DNA from 2 places in the Lentzea sp. NPDC102401 genome. Region 2 is predicted to be linked to the other one. Evidence: riboswitches for the same ligand, from Rfam matches in the RefSeq annotation. Region 2 holds a riboswitch; the other holds the start of a gene.
What was found. A riboswitch is a leader RNA that binds a small molecule or an ion and turns the genes downstream of it on or off. The one in region 2 is predicted to bind cobalamin.
Positions count from the first base shown of each region.

Region 1: it holds a riboswitch for cobalamin, as region 2 does, so the genes downstream of both, ACIRG5_RS09265 (CbtB-domain containing protein) here and metE (5-methyltetrahydropteroyltriglutamate--homocysteine S-methyltransferase) in region 2, are expected to answer to the same signal.

Region 1 covers NZ_JBIWKS010000002.1:805,194-812,448, forward strand. The annotation lists partial or broken gene ACIRG5_RS09250 (vitamin B12 dependent-methionine synthase activation domain-containing protein) at 1-838, shown strand, start outside; gene ACIRG5_RS09255 (HAD family hydrolase) at 876-1,502, shown strand; gene ACIRG5_RS09260 (CbtA family protein) at 1,539-2,294, opposite strand; gene ACIRG5_RS09265 (CbtB-domain containing protein) at 2,321-2,509, opposite strand; cobalamin riboswitch at 2,563-2,697, opposite strand; gene ACIRG5_RS09270 ((2Fe-2S)-binding protein) at 2,768-3,418, opposite strand; gene ACIRG5_RS09275 (phosphoribosyl-ATP diphosphatase) at 3,527-3,790, shown strand; gene hisG (ATP phosphoribosyltransferase) at 3,806-4,666, shown strand; gene ACIRG5_RS09285 (antibiotic biosynthesis monooxygenase family protein) at 4,663-4,974, shown strand; gene ACIRG5_RS09290 (phosphoribosyltransferase) at 4,935-5,549, opposite strand; gene ACIRG5_RS09295 (thioesterase family protein) at 5,622-6,392, opposite strand; gene ACIRG5_RS09300 (PD-(D/E)XK nuclease family protein) at 6,392-7,237, opposite strand.
Region 2 covers NZ_JBIWKS010000005.1:421,018-428,272, reverse strand. The annotation lists gene ACIRG5_RS20925 (TetR/AcrR family transcriptional regulator) at 1-168, shown strand, start outside; gene ACIRG5_RS20920 (NPP1 family protein) at 169-918, opposite strand; gene metE (5-methyltetrahydropteroyltriglutamate--homocysteine S-methyltransferase) at 1,073-3,298, opposite strand; cobalamin riboswitch at 3,406-3,611, opposite strand; gene ACIRG5_RS20910 (TetR/AcrR family transcriptional regulator) at 3,610-4,170, opposite strand; gene ACIRG5_RS20905 (enoyl-CoA hydratase/isomerase family protein) at 4,247-4,987, shown strand; gene ACIRG5_RS20900 (AMP-binding protein) at 4,980-6,356, shown strand; gene ACIRG5_RS20895 (acyl-CoA thioesterase) at 6,353-6,742, shown strand; gene ACIRG5_RS20890 (amidohydrolase) at 6,739-7,255, shown strand, end outside.

The sequences.
Region 1 (7,255 bases), on a different contig from region 2:
CGGTGGAGGAAGAAGTCGTGACCGGTCGCTCCGACGTGGCTGTCGGAAACCCGATCCCGGCCCTGCCGTTCTGGGCAGCCGGGTCGTGAAGGGCATCCCGGTCGCGGACTGCTCGGCGTCGCTGGACGAGCGTGCGACGTTGGCCCAGTGGGGCCTCAAGGGCGTGCGCGGCAGCGGCCCGGCCTACGAGGACCCGGTCGCGACCGAGGGCCGCCCACGCCTGCGCTACCGGATGGAACGCCTTGCCGCGGAAGGTGTTCTTGCCCACGCCGCCGTCGTCCGCGGCTACTTCCGTGCGTCTCCGACGGCGACGATCTAGTCGTTCTGGAAGAACCCGCCAGCTCGTCCGCTGAGCGCTTCCGGTTCACTTTTCCGCGCCGGAGAAGGGATCGGAGGTCGTGCCTGTCCGACTTCTGGCGCCCGAAGGAGTCCGGCGAGGTCGACGTCATCGCGTTCCGTCTCGTGACGACAGGCCCGCCGATCGCCGGCCACGCGAACGAACTGTTCGGCGAGAACGCGTATCGTGAGCACCTGGAAGTCCACGGACTGGGGGTCCAGCTCACCGAAGCGCTGGCCGAGTACTGGCACGAGCGAGTCCGCGAGGAACTCGTCCGGCCCACCGGCGGCACCGTCGCCGCCGAGGAGTACTTCACACTCGGCCACAGCGGCGCGCGGCTACGGCGCCTGCCCCGGGATGGAAGACCGCAAGCGCGTCGTCGAGCTACTCGATCCGTCGCGCATCGGGGTCTCGCTGTCCGAGGAACTTCAGCTCCACCCGGAACAGTCCACCGACGCCTTCGTGGCGCACCATCCGGAGGCGAAGTACTTCAATGTCTGACCTGGCTGTGTCTGATCTTCACGGTGTCCTATGGGACATGGACGGCACGCTGCTGGACTCCGAGAAGCTGTGGGACATCCCGCTCTACGAGTACGCGGAGAAGCTGGGCGGCGTGCTCTCCCCGGACACCCGCGAACGCATGGTCGGTAGCAACGTACCGACGACGATGCGCCTGCTGTTCGCCGACGTCGGCATCGAGCCCACCGAGGCCGACATGGCCGACGGCGCCGCCTGGATCTCCCGCCGCACCGAAGAGGTGTTCCGCGCGGGCCTGCCGTGGCGTCCGGGCGCAGCCGAGGCCCTGCGGGCGGTGCGCGCGTCGGGCGTGCCGATGGCTCTCGTGACGTCGACCGAGCGCTCGCTGACCGAGGTCGCGCTGGACACGATCGGGCGGGACCTGTTCGACGTCACCGTGTGCGGCGACGAGGTGGACGGGCTGAACAAGCCGCTGCCCGAGCCGTACCTGAAGGCGGCACGGCTGCTGGGAGTGGACGCGGCGCGGTGCGTGGCGATCGAGGACTCGCCCACCGGAGTGGCCGCGGCGGTGGCGGCCGGGTGCACCGTGCTGGTCGTGCCGTGCGACGTCGAGGTGGCGGCGGGGGAGCGGCGGATCTTCCGCGACTCGCTGGTCGGCGTGGACGCCGAGGTCCTGAAGTCTCTTTAGACGGGTGTGGGGTGGCCGCGTGGCCACCCCACACCATCAGGCGACAGCGGCCTTCTCAGGGGCCTTGGCCCTGCGCGCGGCCGGGTCGATCAGCAGGCCGAACACCACGCCGATGCCGACGTAGAGCGTGGCGAGCTGGGCGAGCGAACTGAGGCGGAACTGCCACAGCACGTTCACCGGCATGTCCGCGGGGATCGTGTCCGGCGGCGCGGGGAACGCCAGCAGCACCACCGCGACGGCCGCGGCCACCGCGAGCAGCACGGCCGTGGTCCGCACCGGCTGCGACTGCGCGCGCAGCTGTTCGGCGAGCCAGCTCGCGGCCCACACGATCACCAGACCGGCCACCACCACACCGAGGTAGAGCGCGGTCCGGTAGTTCACCGTCTCCGGGTCGCCCACGGCGGGCGGGTTGGCCGGGTACTTGAGCCACGGCAGCAATGCCACGGCACCGAACACCGCGGCACCGAACGCGAAGCTGCGGCTGAACGGCGTGCTGCCGGTGAACCAGCGCTTCGACAGCGCGTAGGCCGTGGCGAACACCAGGCCCACCGCGATGCCGACGATCACCACGCCGAGCATGCCGCCCGCGATCTGCGCGCCGCGGCTGACCAGCTCTTCCTCGCCGCCGTGCGGGTGGCCGGCCTCACCGGCGGGTTCCCGGGCCTCCTCGACCGCGAGCGCGGCGCGAATCGGGATCTCGGTCACCAGGAGCTGCACGAGCGCGGAGGCGACACCGGCGACACCGCCGGCCGCGACTCCGCGCAGCGCAAGGGACTTGTACGTCGTCGTCATGTCTTCCCTGCCTGGGATCGGGGGATCTAGTGGCAGGGCACGCCGAGCGCGTGGCGCCCGTCGTGGAAGAACTCGTGCAGCAACTCGGAACCCGCGCCGAGCGCGAGGCCGTTCTCCTGCAGGACCAGGTAGGTGACGATCAGGCCGAGCACTGAGACGGCGAAGGCCCATTTGGGCACGCGGACGGCGGACAGGCTTGCTGCGGGGCTCGTCATGACGGGCTCCTCCATACCTCGTGGAAGGTCAACTCTCCTTGCGGCGCCGCAGCCGGTCTCCTGACTCCCGGATCAACGCTGCCCCCGCGTCTTCCCAGCCCTCTCGCGAGGGCCAGTGACGTGCTCGGCGGGGATCGCTTCCCGGTCACAGTGGCGAGGACCGCGCCGGATTTTCACCGGCTTCCCGTCACTGCGGCGCGTGCACCGTAAGTTGATCGGCCCGTTAAGCACAACCGGCCATAAGAGTTGTTGCGTTCCTCACTTCACGAGTGGACAGTCACCACACTTCCCACCTGCGGCGACGCGGTAGTAGAGACAACACGACCGACGCCGGAACGAGACCTCTCCGGGAAAAGTCAGAAATTCCCCCGCCTGTTCGAACGGCGGGGCGCTCATGAGCCGTTCGCCGCGTTCTTCCGCTTCCTCGGCGGTGAGCATGCGTGCGCGCACAACCATTTTGAGCGCGCCCGCGATGTTCGACATGGCGTTGCCCCACAACAATCCACGCGCCACCGGGGTCACGTCCTGGATCGCCTCCACCACCGGTGCGAGCGCTTGGGCGGCCTCCGGGCCCAGTCGTGGCTGGTCGATGCGGACGCTCAGGCCGTTCGCCGGGTGGTGCTGCCACCAGAGGTTCTCCGGGCGGACGTCGATCGGGATGCCCGCGGCCGTGAGCGGGCTGAGCAGCCGCGCCGTGTAGCTGAGGAAGAACAGGCTGGCCGCTACGCGTGGTTCTTCCGCTTTGTACCGGATCGCGATGGCGTCGATCGTGGTCCTGAGCGCCGGGCCCTCCAGCAGCGCCGTTCCCGGCAGCCAGGACTCGTCCGGGCGGCCGACGTCGAGCGCGAAGAACGGGTTGATTCCGCGCACGCGGCGGAGTGCTTCGAGGACCTCGGCGAACTCAGACACAGAAGTTCACGCTACCGGGTGTCCATGCAGGACAGATCGCGTCCACGGCCTGGGACAGATGCGACCGCGGTGTGGACGGGGGTCGCCGGGATGGGAGGATGTCGTGCCGTGAAGACCTTCGATTCCCTGTTCGCTGAACTGACCGAACGAGCCGCCACCAAGCCGGAGGGTTCCGGCACCGTTGCTGCGCTCGAGGCCGGGGTCCATGCGCAGGGCAAGAAGGTCCTGGAGGAGGCGGGCGAGGTCTGGATCGCCGCCGAGTACGAGTCCGACGAGAAGCTCTCCGAAGAGATCTCGCAGCTGCTCTACCGCCTCCAGGTGCTCATGCTGGGCCGTGGGCTCACCCTCGAAGACGTCTACAAGTACCTCTGACGGAAGACTTCTCACATGCTGCGCGTTGCAGTCCCGAACAAGGGCGCGCTCGCTGAACGCGCCTCCGCCATGCTCACCGAGGCCGGCTACCGGCAGAGGCACGAGCCGCGCGACCTGACCGTGCTCGACAACAACAACGAGGTCGAGTTCTTCTTCCTGCGCCCCAAGGACATCGCGATCTACGTGGCGTCCGGCGACCTGGACCTCGGCATCACCGGCCGCGACCTGGCCGCCGACTCGGGTGCCGACGACAACGGCAACTCCGTCGAGGAGCTGCTGGCGCTGGGCTTCGGCTCGTCGACCTTCCGCTACGCGGGGCCTCGCGGCACCGACTGGAAGGTCTCCGACCTCGAAGGCAAGCGCCTCGCCACCGCGTACCCGAGGCTGGTGGGCCGCGACCTGAAGGCCCGCGGCATCACCGCGAAGGTGATCCGGCTCGACGGCGCCGTGGAGATCTCGATCCAGCTGGGCGTGGCCGACCTGATCGCCGACGTGGTGGGCTCCGGCCGCACCCTGCGCCAGCACGACCTGGTGCCGTTCGGCGAGCCGATCTGCGAGTCCGAGGCGGTCCTCATCCACCGCCACGGCTCGGAGCTGTCCGCCGCCAAGAAGCAGCTGACTGCCCGCATCCAGGGCGTCGTGTTCGCGCAGCAGTACCTGATGCTCGACTACGACTGCCCGCGTTCGATCCTCGACGACGCCATCGCGCTGACTCCGGGCCTGGAGTCGCCGACCGTCGCGCCGCTGGCCAACCCCGACTGGGCGGCCGTGCGGGCGATGGTGTCGCGCAAGGAGGCGAACAAGGTGATGGACGAGCTGGCCGCGATCGGTGCCAAGGCCGTGCTGGCCTCGGACATCAGGTTCTGCCGGCTGTGATCACGGAGCACGCCCTGCTGGACGTGCTGCCGGGTTCTGCCGAGGAGTTCGAGTGGGCGTTCGGCGAGGCGCGGGAGCTGATCTCCGCCTCGCCGGGCTTCCGCGGTCTCGAACTGCTGCGGTGCCTGGAGACGCCGTCGCGCTACCTGCTGCTCGTGCGCTGGGACTCGGTCGAATCGCACACCGTCGGGTTCCGGCAGGGGCCTGACTACGCGAAGTGGTCGGCTCTGCTGCACCGCTTCTACTCGCCGTTCCCCGTGGTGGAGCACTACGAGAGCGCGCTGAGCACCTCTTCGTCCGTGATCTGATCGAAGGCCTCGTACCAGCGGCTGACCGCGCCGAAGCGGCGCGGGAGAAGGATCGCGATCACCGGCGTCGTGAACGCGGCCAGCGATTCTCTGGCGGCCACCGGGACGGCGAGGGTCGTGGACCGCGGTTCGTGCTGGGCGATCCAGTGCAGCGCCGCCCTGGCCGTGACTCCGGTGGCCAGGCCGTCGTCCACGAGGATCACGTCGCGGTCCTTGAGGGTGAGCGGCTTGTCCCCGCGGTAGAGGGCCGTGCGTCTTCTGGCTTCTTCGCGTTCCTCGTCGCAGGTGCGGCCCATTTGCTCTTCGGTGAGGTTCAGGGCTCGCAGCACTCTCGGGTCGTAGATGGGTTCGCTGTCCGCGGTGACGGCGCCCACGCCGTATTCCGGATGGCCTGGGGCGCCGATCTTGCGCGCCACGACGACGTCCAGTTGGGCGTTGAGGTGTCGCGCTACTTCTTTGGCCACTGGAACGCCGCCTCGGGGGAGGCCCAGGACCAGCGGGTCGTGCCACGGGAGGTCCGCGAGTCGCGCGGCGAGGGCGCGGCCCGCTTCCTGCCGGTTCGCGAACCTCTTCACAGTCAGGCTGACGCTACGCGACTCCGGGCTCAGCGGAACAGGCCCGCGACGGTGGCGTGCGCGGGCCCGGTATCAGCGTTCGCGCACGAACAGCGCCTGCGCCGTCGTGCCCACCGGCCCCTCCACGTCGTGCACCACGCTGGTCGCGAGCCCTACCCCGTCCGGCCCGATGGTCGTCCGCGCGTCCATGCCCACCCACTCGCCGACGGGACGGCGGTGCAGGTGGACCGTCAGGTCGGTGTTGATGGCGTACCACTTGCGAATGTCCACACGGGACGAAACGCCGCTGGCCGAGTCCACGACGGAGAACAGTCGCTCTTCCGGTGAGGGGTCGAAGCCCTCGACGACGGCCACTCGGGGGCGGGCCCACACCTGGGCGTCGCCCGGCGTGAAGATGCCGCCCGACACGGAAAGCCACTCGACGGCGGCGAGGTAGCCACCGCCCCAGAAGTCCGGGATCTCCATCGGTGCGGCGGAAGCGGGCGGTGTCAGAGCGAGGACTTCGCCTCCCGCTACGGCCGTGGTGTCCGAGTCGACGATGCGCCACGCACGCGCCGTCAGCACCGCACGGCCTTCGTGGGACAGCGACGCCGCGAGCAGTTCTACCGAGCGGCCTGGGCGTTCGACCGAAGTGGACACCGTGAGATCGGCCACCGGCACAGGGCCGAGCACCTCGAACGTCACGCGGGCCAGCGAAGACGACGGGTTGCCCAGAGCGAGCAGCGAGCGCACCAGCAACGCCGAGGGAGGGCCGAGGTGCTGGCTGTCCGGGCCCCACGGGCCGACGGTGTGCTCGGTGGAGCGGAACGTGTCGTCGCCCAGCGGCAGGTAGAACGCCGTCATCAGTCGCGGTCCTGGAGGGTCTCGGTGTCGTCGGGCTCCGGCCAGCCGGGGTAGGGCGGCGGGGTGCCGTCGAACGCCGGGCAGAAGGCCTTGTGGTCGCAGTAGTCGCACAGGCGGCTGGGGTTGGGGCGGAAGTCGCCCGTCGGGGCCGCGCGCATGATGGCCTGCCAGATCGCGTCGAGGGTGCGCTCGAAGCGGGCCAGTTCGGACTCGTCCGGGGTGTAGGCGAGGGCCTGGCGGTCGGCCAGGTACATCAGGCGCAGCTGGCGGGGGACGACGCCGCGCAGCTTCCACAGGACCAGCGCGTAGAACTTCATCTGGAACAACGCCTTCGCCTCGCCCACCTCGCGGGGGGCGGCGCCGGTCTTGTAGTCCACGACGCGGATCTCACCCGTCGGGGCCACGTCCACGCGGTCGATGTAGCCGCGCAGCAGCACGCCGGACGGCAGCTCGGACTCGACGAGGAGCTCGCGCGACTCCGGTTCCAGGCGCCGGGGGTCCTCGAGGCCGAAGTAGCCGTCGAGCAGCTTCGTGGCGGACGCCAGCCACTCCGCCTCCTCCTCGCTGCCCTCGACCTCGAACAGCGTCGAGAACTCCGGGCGCTCGGCCTTCACGCGCTCCCAGGCCGGCGTGATCATCGAACGCGCGCGGTCGGGCACGCGGTCGGCGGCGGGCAGGGCGAACAGGTCTTCCAGCACCGCGTGCACCACCGTGCCGCGCACCTGCGCCTTCGTCGGCCTCTCCGGCAGCCGGTCGACCGCGCGGAACCGGTAGAGCAGCGGGCACTGCTTGAAGTCCCCTGCCCGGGAAGGCGAGAGCGCGGGCCTGCGCAACGTGGTGCTCATGGTTCGCACCCTAGGACA
Region 2 (7,255 bases):
GAGCAGGTGATCAGGGCGATCACGACGGACGTCGCACCGGACGAGCCGACGGACATCCCGAGCCGGGCGATCGCACTGAGGGTGGCACTGGAAGAGGACCCGCCCCTGATGCTGTCTCCAGCGGAACGGGCCCTCCTGGCCGAGTGGTTGAACCGTGTGGCGAAATAGCTACGCGTTCGGGTCGAACGCGATCCCGGAAGGCTTGGCCTGACCGAGGTTGTAGTTGAACGCGCTGTCCTTGATCGCCAGGGACGCGCTGCCGAAGTTCGCGTTCACGAGCTTGTCGCGCACCCCGGCGGGGAAGCGGTCCCAGCTGACCAGGGCGGGGTACTGGTAGACCCCGTAGTGGTTCTCCGCCTGCTCGCCCGCACCCGCGAGCCGGAAGCAGTGCGTGCTGGCGCCGTCCTTGTGGTAGATGATCTTCGGGTGGTCGCCTTCCCACTGCACGTTGGCACGCGGGTGGGTCTTGTACTTGCCGTGCTCCGAGGTCGAGACGAACTGGGCCACGTCGTTCTGCACCCAGACGATCACGTGCTCGATGTCGTGGCGGTGGCCGCAGCAGTCGATCAGCGGCACGGCCTGGTCCTTCTCGAAGTACAGGTCGTACAGGTAGGCGCACCAGCCGTTGTTGCACTTGGAACGGCTGTAGGAGTTGGTGTTGTCCAGGTCTGACTTGTCGTGGCAGTTGCCGTTCAGCGCGCCGGAGTTCTTCAGGCCGGGCGCGATGTCACCGGTCGGCGAGATCGCCGGGGTGGGGTAACAGCCGTCGCCGTCGTAATCGAACGCCGGCTGCCACTTGCCGTCGGCCGCCTCGTAGTTGGCGGGGATGGCCCGGGGCGGGTCAGCGAGCGCGATGCCGGGGAACAGTGCCGTGATCAGCAGTGCGCCGGCGAGCGCGGACAGGAGCTTCTTCCTCAACTTCAGGCCTCCGGGGTGCAGGGGAGTGAGGCTTGCGAGGCCGAAGGTGGTACATGAACCACGTTCACGTCTAGGTGCTTCGCCAAATCTTTGCCATACCGGGAAATTCACAACCTCGGGACGGAATCGATCACGTCCCGAGGTCGCGCTCTCATCAGCCCAGGTGGGCGCGTACCCGGTTGGCCGCGGCGACCAGGTTTCGCAACGCCGGCTCCACCTCGGCGTAACCGCGAGTTTTGAGCCCGCAGTCGGGGTTGATCCACAAACGTTCACCTGGCACCGCGCGTACCGCTTCGGTGATCAGCGCGGCGATGTCGTCCTCGCCCGGCACCAGCGGCGAGTGGATGTCGTAGACGCCGGGACCGATGCCCCGCGGGAACTCCAGGCCCTCCAGGATCTCCATCTTGGACCGTGCGGCCTCGATGGTCGTGACGTCGGCGTCGAGGTCGGAGATCGCGCCGATCACCTCGCCGAACTCCGAGTAGCACAGGTGCGTGTGGATCTGGGTGCCCGGCGTCGCGCCCGCGGTGGCGAGCCGGAACGCGCCGACCGACCACTCCAGGTACGCCGGTTGGTCCTTCCGGCGCAACGGAAGCAGCTCGCGCAACGCCGGTTCGTCGACCTGCACCACCCGGATCCCGGCGGCCTCCAGGTCGCGGATCTCGTCGCGCAACGCCAGCGCCACCTGGTTCGCCGTGTCGGCGAGCGGCTGGTCGTCGCGGACGAACGACCACGCGAGGATCGTCACCGGGCCGGTCAGCATTCCCTTGACCGGCTTGGACGTCAACGACTGCGCGTAGGTGCTCCACGGCACCGTCATCGCCTTCGGGCGCGAGATGTCGCCGTGGATGATCGGCGGCCGCACACACCGCGACCCGTACGACTGCACCCACGCGAACTCCGTGCTGGCGAAGCCTTCCAGGTGTTCGGCGAAGTACTGGACCATGTCGTTGCGCTCGGGTTCGCCGTGCACCAGCACGTCCAGGCCGATGTCCTCCTGCAGGTCGATCACGCGACCGATCTCGTCCCGCATCCGCTGCCCGTACTCGTCCTCGGTGATCTCACCGTTCCTGACCGCCGCGCGTGCCCTGCGGATGTCGCCGGTCTGCGGGAACGACCCGATCGTCGTGGTCGCGAGGGGCGGCAACCCGAGCCGGGCCTGCTGGGCCGCGGCACGGTCCTCGTACGGCGCGCGGAGGCCGTGCTCCGGCCGCAACGACGCGATGCGCGCCCGGACGTGGTCGTCGCGGCGCGGGCTGGGCACCTGGTGCCTCGCCTCGTCGGCCCAGCCGCCGTCGGCCCCGTCGCGCAAAGCCTTGCCCAGCACCACGATCTCGCGCACCTTCTGCCTGGCGAACGCCAGCCGTGCCCGCACGTCCGGCTCCAGGGTCTCGGCCTCCAGGTCGTACGGCACGTGCAGCAGCGTGGAGGACGACGACACGACGACCTCGCGCGCCGAACCCAGCAGTGTCGCGGCCTTCGCCAGCGCGGCGTGCAGGTCGGTGCGCCACACGTTGCGGCCGTCGACCAGACCTGCCACCAGGATCTTGTCGCGCAACGCGGGGATCGCCACCGACGTGTCCGGTGCGCTGACCAGGTCGATGCCGATCGCCTCGACCTGCGAGGAGGCCAGGATCGGCAACGCCTCGCCCAGGTCGCCGTAGTAGCCGGTGACCAGCAGTTTCGACCTGCCAGGCAGCCCGCTCAGCGTCCGGTACGTGCGGCGCAACGCGTTCAGTTCGGCCGGTGTGCGGTCGGCGGCGAACGCCGGTTCGTCGATCTGCACCCACTCGACGCCCTCGACGCGCAGGCGGCCGAGTAGTTCGACGTACGCCTCCAGCAGGCGGTCGAGCAGCGTCAGCGGTGCGAAACCGGGGACCGTGCTCTTGGCCAGCAACAGGTACGTGACCGGACCGAGCAGCGCGGGCCGGGTCGTGATGCCGAGTTCGAGCGCCTCGCGGTACTCGGCGATCGGCTTGTCGCCGGCCAGCCGGAACTCGGTGTCCGGGCCCAGTTCCGGCACCAGGTAGTGGTAGTTCGTGTCGAACCACTTCGTCAGTTCCAGGGCCGCGGCGCCGTCCCGGCCGCGTGCTGCCGCGAAGTAGGTGTCCAGTTCGGACAGTCCGAGGTCGCGGAACCGCTGGGGGATCGCGTCGAAGAGGAACGAGGTGTCGAGCACCTGGTCGTAGAACGAGAACGTGTTCGACGGCACGGAGTCCAGTTCGGACAGTTCGGTCCAGGTCTGCGCCCGCAGGTTCCTGGCGGTCTCCCGCAGTGCGGCTTCGTCGATCTTCCCGGCCCAGTACTGCTCGACCGCGCGCTTCAGTTCGCGCTTCGGTCCGATCCGGGGATAGCCGAAAACAGTGCTGCCAATGGTCACAAGCTCTCTCCTCGCGAGCGTGCGGAAGCACCGGAGACACGCGAGCAGGGCGGCACGGAGCCGCGCCCGTCAGCCCGCCCGAGAGGCTCCGGAGCACCGCGCACCGGGTCGGCGCGCGGACCGGCGGCAGGTCTTCGGACTCGTGGGCGTCTCGCGCGCTCCTACCGGCCGTCGCTTCCCAGATCTGGCAGACCCAGTGCTTCTGACGGCTTTCGTTCCCACTCACCGCTGCGGGGCAGTCCCGGACTCGCACCGGGTTCCCTTTTGCTCCACCCGGAACGAGTCCGGGTGAACCGCTGGCAGTACCGACACTAGCGGGACGCGCCGAGCATGCCCAGCGCCATGGCCGCGTATTGGATGGTGAGATCACTCAAGTCGACCGGCCCGGCGGGGGAGTACCACCGGGAGACGCCGCTGCACATCTCCAGCAACGCCAGCCGGGCGACGCTCGGATCGGCCACCGTCAGCTTGCGCGCCCTCACGCCGTCGTCGATCGCGTCCTGCCAGAAGTGCTCGTAGCGGTCGCGCAACGCCACGATCTCCTCGCGGCCCTCGCCGGTCAGCGCACGCATCTCGCCGTCCACCACCGCGGTCTCGCGCGGCTTCTCGGCGTGCGCCCGCACGTGCATCTTGACCAGTGAGACGAGACGGTCCGTCTCGTCGCCGGTGATCTGCTCGGCCTTGCCGATCAACTCGGTGAGGCTCGTGCGCATGATCTCGACCAGGAGATCTTCCTTGGTGCCCATGTAGTGGTAGAGCGTGGCCGACGAGAGCCCGGCGGCCTGCGCGAGGTCGCGGATGCCGGTGCCGTGGAAGCCGCGTTCGGCGAACAAGCGCACGGCGGCCTCGCGGACCCGTTCCTCCGTCGTCATCTGCTGCCTCCCTTGACCGCCTGGACGCCCTCACTCTAGCGTCAGGGCCGATCGATCGATCGATCGAAGGGGAGAGATGACCGTCGACTACTCCTGTGCCGAGGGCATCGCGCAGGTGCACCTGAACCGTCCGGAACGGCTCAACGCCGTCGTCCCGGCGCTGGTCGAGGACCTGCTGGCCGCGTTCGCACGGGCACGTGAGGACGGGGCGCGGGTGATCGTGCTGGCGGGCCGTGGCAAGTCGTTCTGCGCCGGCCACGACCTGAAGGAGCCGGTCCCGGTCGAGACCGAGGAGCAGACGCGGGCACGGCTGGAGCGCATCCAGGACGTGACCCGGGCGATCCGCGACTTCCCCGGCATCGTGATCGCGGCGGTTCACGGCTACGCGCTCGGTGCGGGCGCGGAGTTCGCGCTGGGATGCGACCTGGTCGTGGCGCAGACCAGCGCGGAATTCGGGTTTCCCGAGGTCGGCGTGGGGCTCAGTGTGACGGGCGGGATCTCCAGCCTGCTGCCGAAGCTCGTCGGCCTGGCGCGCGCCAAGGAGATGCTCCTGCTCGGGGAACGGATTCACCCTCCCCGCGCGCACCAACTGGGGCTGATCAACTCCTACGCCCTGAACCACGAGAAGCACGCGATGAAGCTCGCGCGCCGCATCGCCGAACAGCCACCGGTCGCGGCCGGGCTCGCGAAACGGGCGCTCGACCTGGGCCTGGACTCGACGCTGGAGCAGGCGATGGCGACCGAGGTCGACCACGCGATCGTCACGAGCCTGTCCGGCGAGGGGGACGAGCCGCGGGAGGAGTTCGGCCGTGGCTGACCTGATCTCCGCGCTGCGGACGGCCGTGACGCGATGGCCGGACAAGACCGCGTGGACGTTCGATCCGGGCGGCGCGTTCACGTTCGCCCAGATCGACGCGCTGTCCGACGGGTACGCGCAGGCGTTGCGGGACAGGGGGATCCGCGCGGGTGACCGGGTCGGGATCATGCTGCGGAACGTGCCGGAGTTCCCGCTGGTGTGGTTCGCGCTGATCAAGCTCGGTGCCACCGCCGTGCCGCTCAACGTCAAGTACCGCTCGGCCGACGCCGATCACGTGCTGCGGACCGCCGAGGTGGCCGCCGTGGTCAGTACCGAGGAGTTCCGGCCGCTGCTCGCCGATCACGTGGTGCACTTCGTCGAAGAGCTTGAGCCCGCCGACGGGTTCGTGCAGGGCGAGGTGGCCGCGCCGGTCAGCCTGCAGTTCACCTCAGGTACCACGGGAAAGCCGAAAGCCTGCGTGCTGTCGCACTCCTACTGGCTGACGCTCGGCGGCAGCCTGGCCGAGCACTTCCCGCACCTGAGCTCCGACGACGTGATGCTGACGGCACAACCGTTCCACTACATCGATCCACAGTGGAACGTCGTCGCGGCGCTGCTCTCCGGCGCGCATCTCGTGGTGCTGGACGGCTTTCACCCGTCCTCGTTCTGGGCGAAGGTCCGCGAGCACGGCGTGACCTACTTCTACTGCCTCGGCGCGATGCCGGCGTTGCTGCTGCGCATGCCGCCCGACCCGCTGGACCGAGAGCATTCCGTTCGAGTCGTGCAGGCCTCGGCGATCCCGCCCGCCCTGCACGCCGAACTGGAGGAGCGGTGGGGTGTCGGCTGGTTCGAGGCGTTCGGCATGACCGAGACCGGCGCCGACCTCCGCATCACCGCCGAGGACCACGACCGGTTCGTCGGCACGGGCTGTCTCGGGCTGCCCGCGCCGCATCGCGAGGCCAGGATCGTGGACGGCGAACTGTGGCTGCGCGGCCCCGGCATGATGGACGGCTACCTGGGCCTGCCCTCGCCGTTCGCGGACGGCTGGTTCCGCACCGGCGACCTGGCGCGGATCGAGGACGGCCGCGTCTACCACCTCGGCCGCAGCAAGGACATGATCCGGCGCAGCGGCGAGAACGTGGCCGCGCACGAGGTCGAGGAAGTACTGATGTCGCACCCGTCGGTGCGGCTCGCGGCCGTGATCGGCGTTCCGGACGACATTCGCGGTGAGGAGGTGAAAGCGTTCGTCGTCGGAGAAGTCACTGATCAGGAGCTCGCCGCGTTCTGCGCGGAAAGACTGGCGTCGTTCAAGGTTCCGCGTTTCTGGGAGTTCCGCGAGGATCTACCGCGCACCCCGTCCGAACGCGTCGCCAAGGAGCTGCTGCGGTGAGCTTTCACTGGGAGAGCCCGGTCTTCTTCGATGAGCTGGACCTGAACGGCACCTTGCACAACTCGCGGTTCGCACTGCACGTCGAACGAGCCCAGTCCGCGCTGTTCGAGTCGATGGGTTTCGGCTGGTCGTCCTACGCCGACCGCGATCCAGACCTGAACTACGTGGTCAAGGAACTGCACGTCGAGTTCAACGCGGCCTTCACCGCGCCCGGCGTGCTCCCGGTCGAGATCACCGCCGACCGCATCGGCACCACCAGCGCCCGCTACGGCTTTCGTTGCGGCCGTTACGCCTCCGGCTACCGGGTGATCGTCAAGGTCGGCCAGGACGGCCGTCCCGCACCGTGGAGCGACTGGTACCGCATGGCTTTCGAAGGGCTCTCATGATCAGGGCGGACCTGCTGCTGACGAACGCCGAGTTCGTGACGCTGGACGGCCCGGCATCCGCGCTCGCCGTGCTGGGCGACCGGATCGTGGCGCTGGAGGAGGTCCCGGCCCGCGAGGTCGTCGACCTTCAGGGCGCGACCGTCACGCCGGGCTTCCACGACGCCCACAACCACATGGCGTGGTTCGGGCTCACTCTGTCCGAAGTGGACTGCCGGGTCACGAGCCTCGACGCGCTCTACGCGGCAGTCGAAGCCGCGCCGGACGGCGAGTGGGTCGTCGGCCACGGCTACGACCAGAACAAGTGCGGTGGCCACCCGACCCGCGACGGCCTGGACCGCGTCGCGCGCGGCCGCAAGGTGTGGATCAAGCACACGTCCGGCCACATGTGCGTGGTGAACACGCCCGTGCTGGAAGCGCTGGGGATCTCGGAGAGCGCGGTCGAGGTCTCCGGCGGGCTCGTCGTCACGGAGAACGGCCGGCCGACGGGTTTGCTGCAGGAACAGGCCCAGCAAC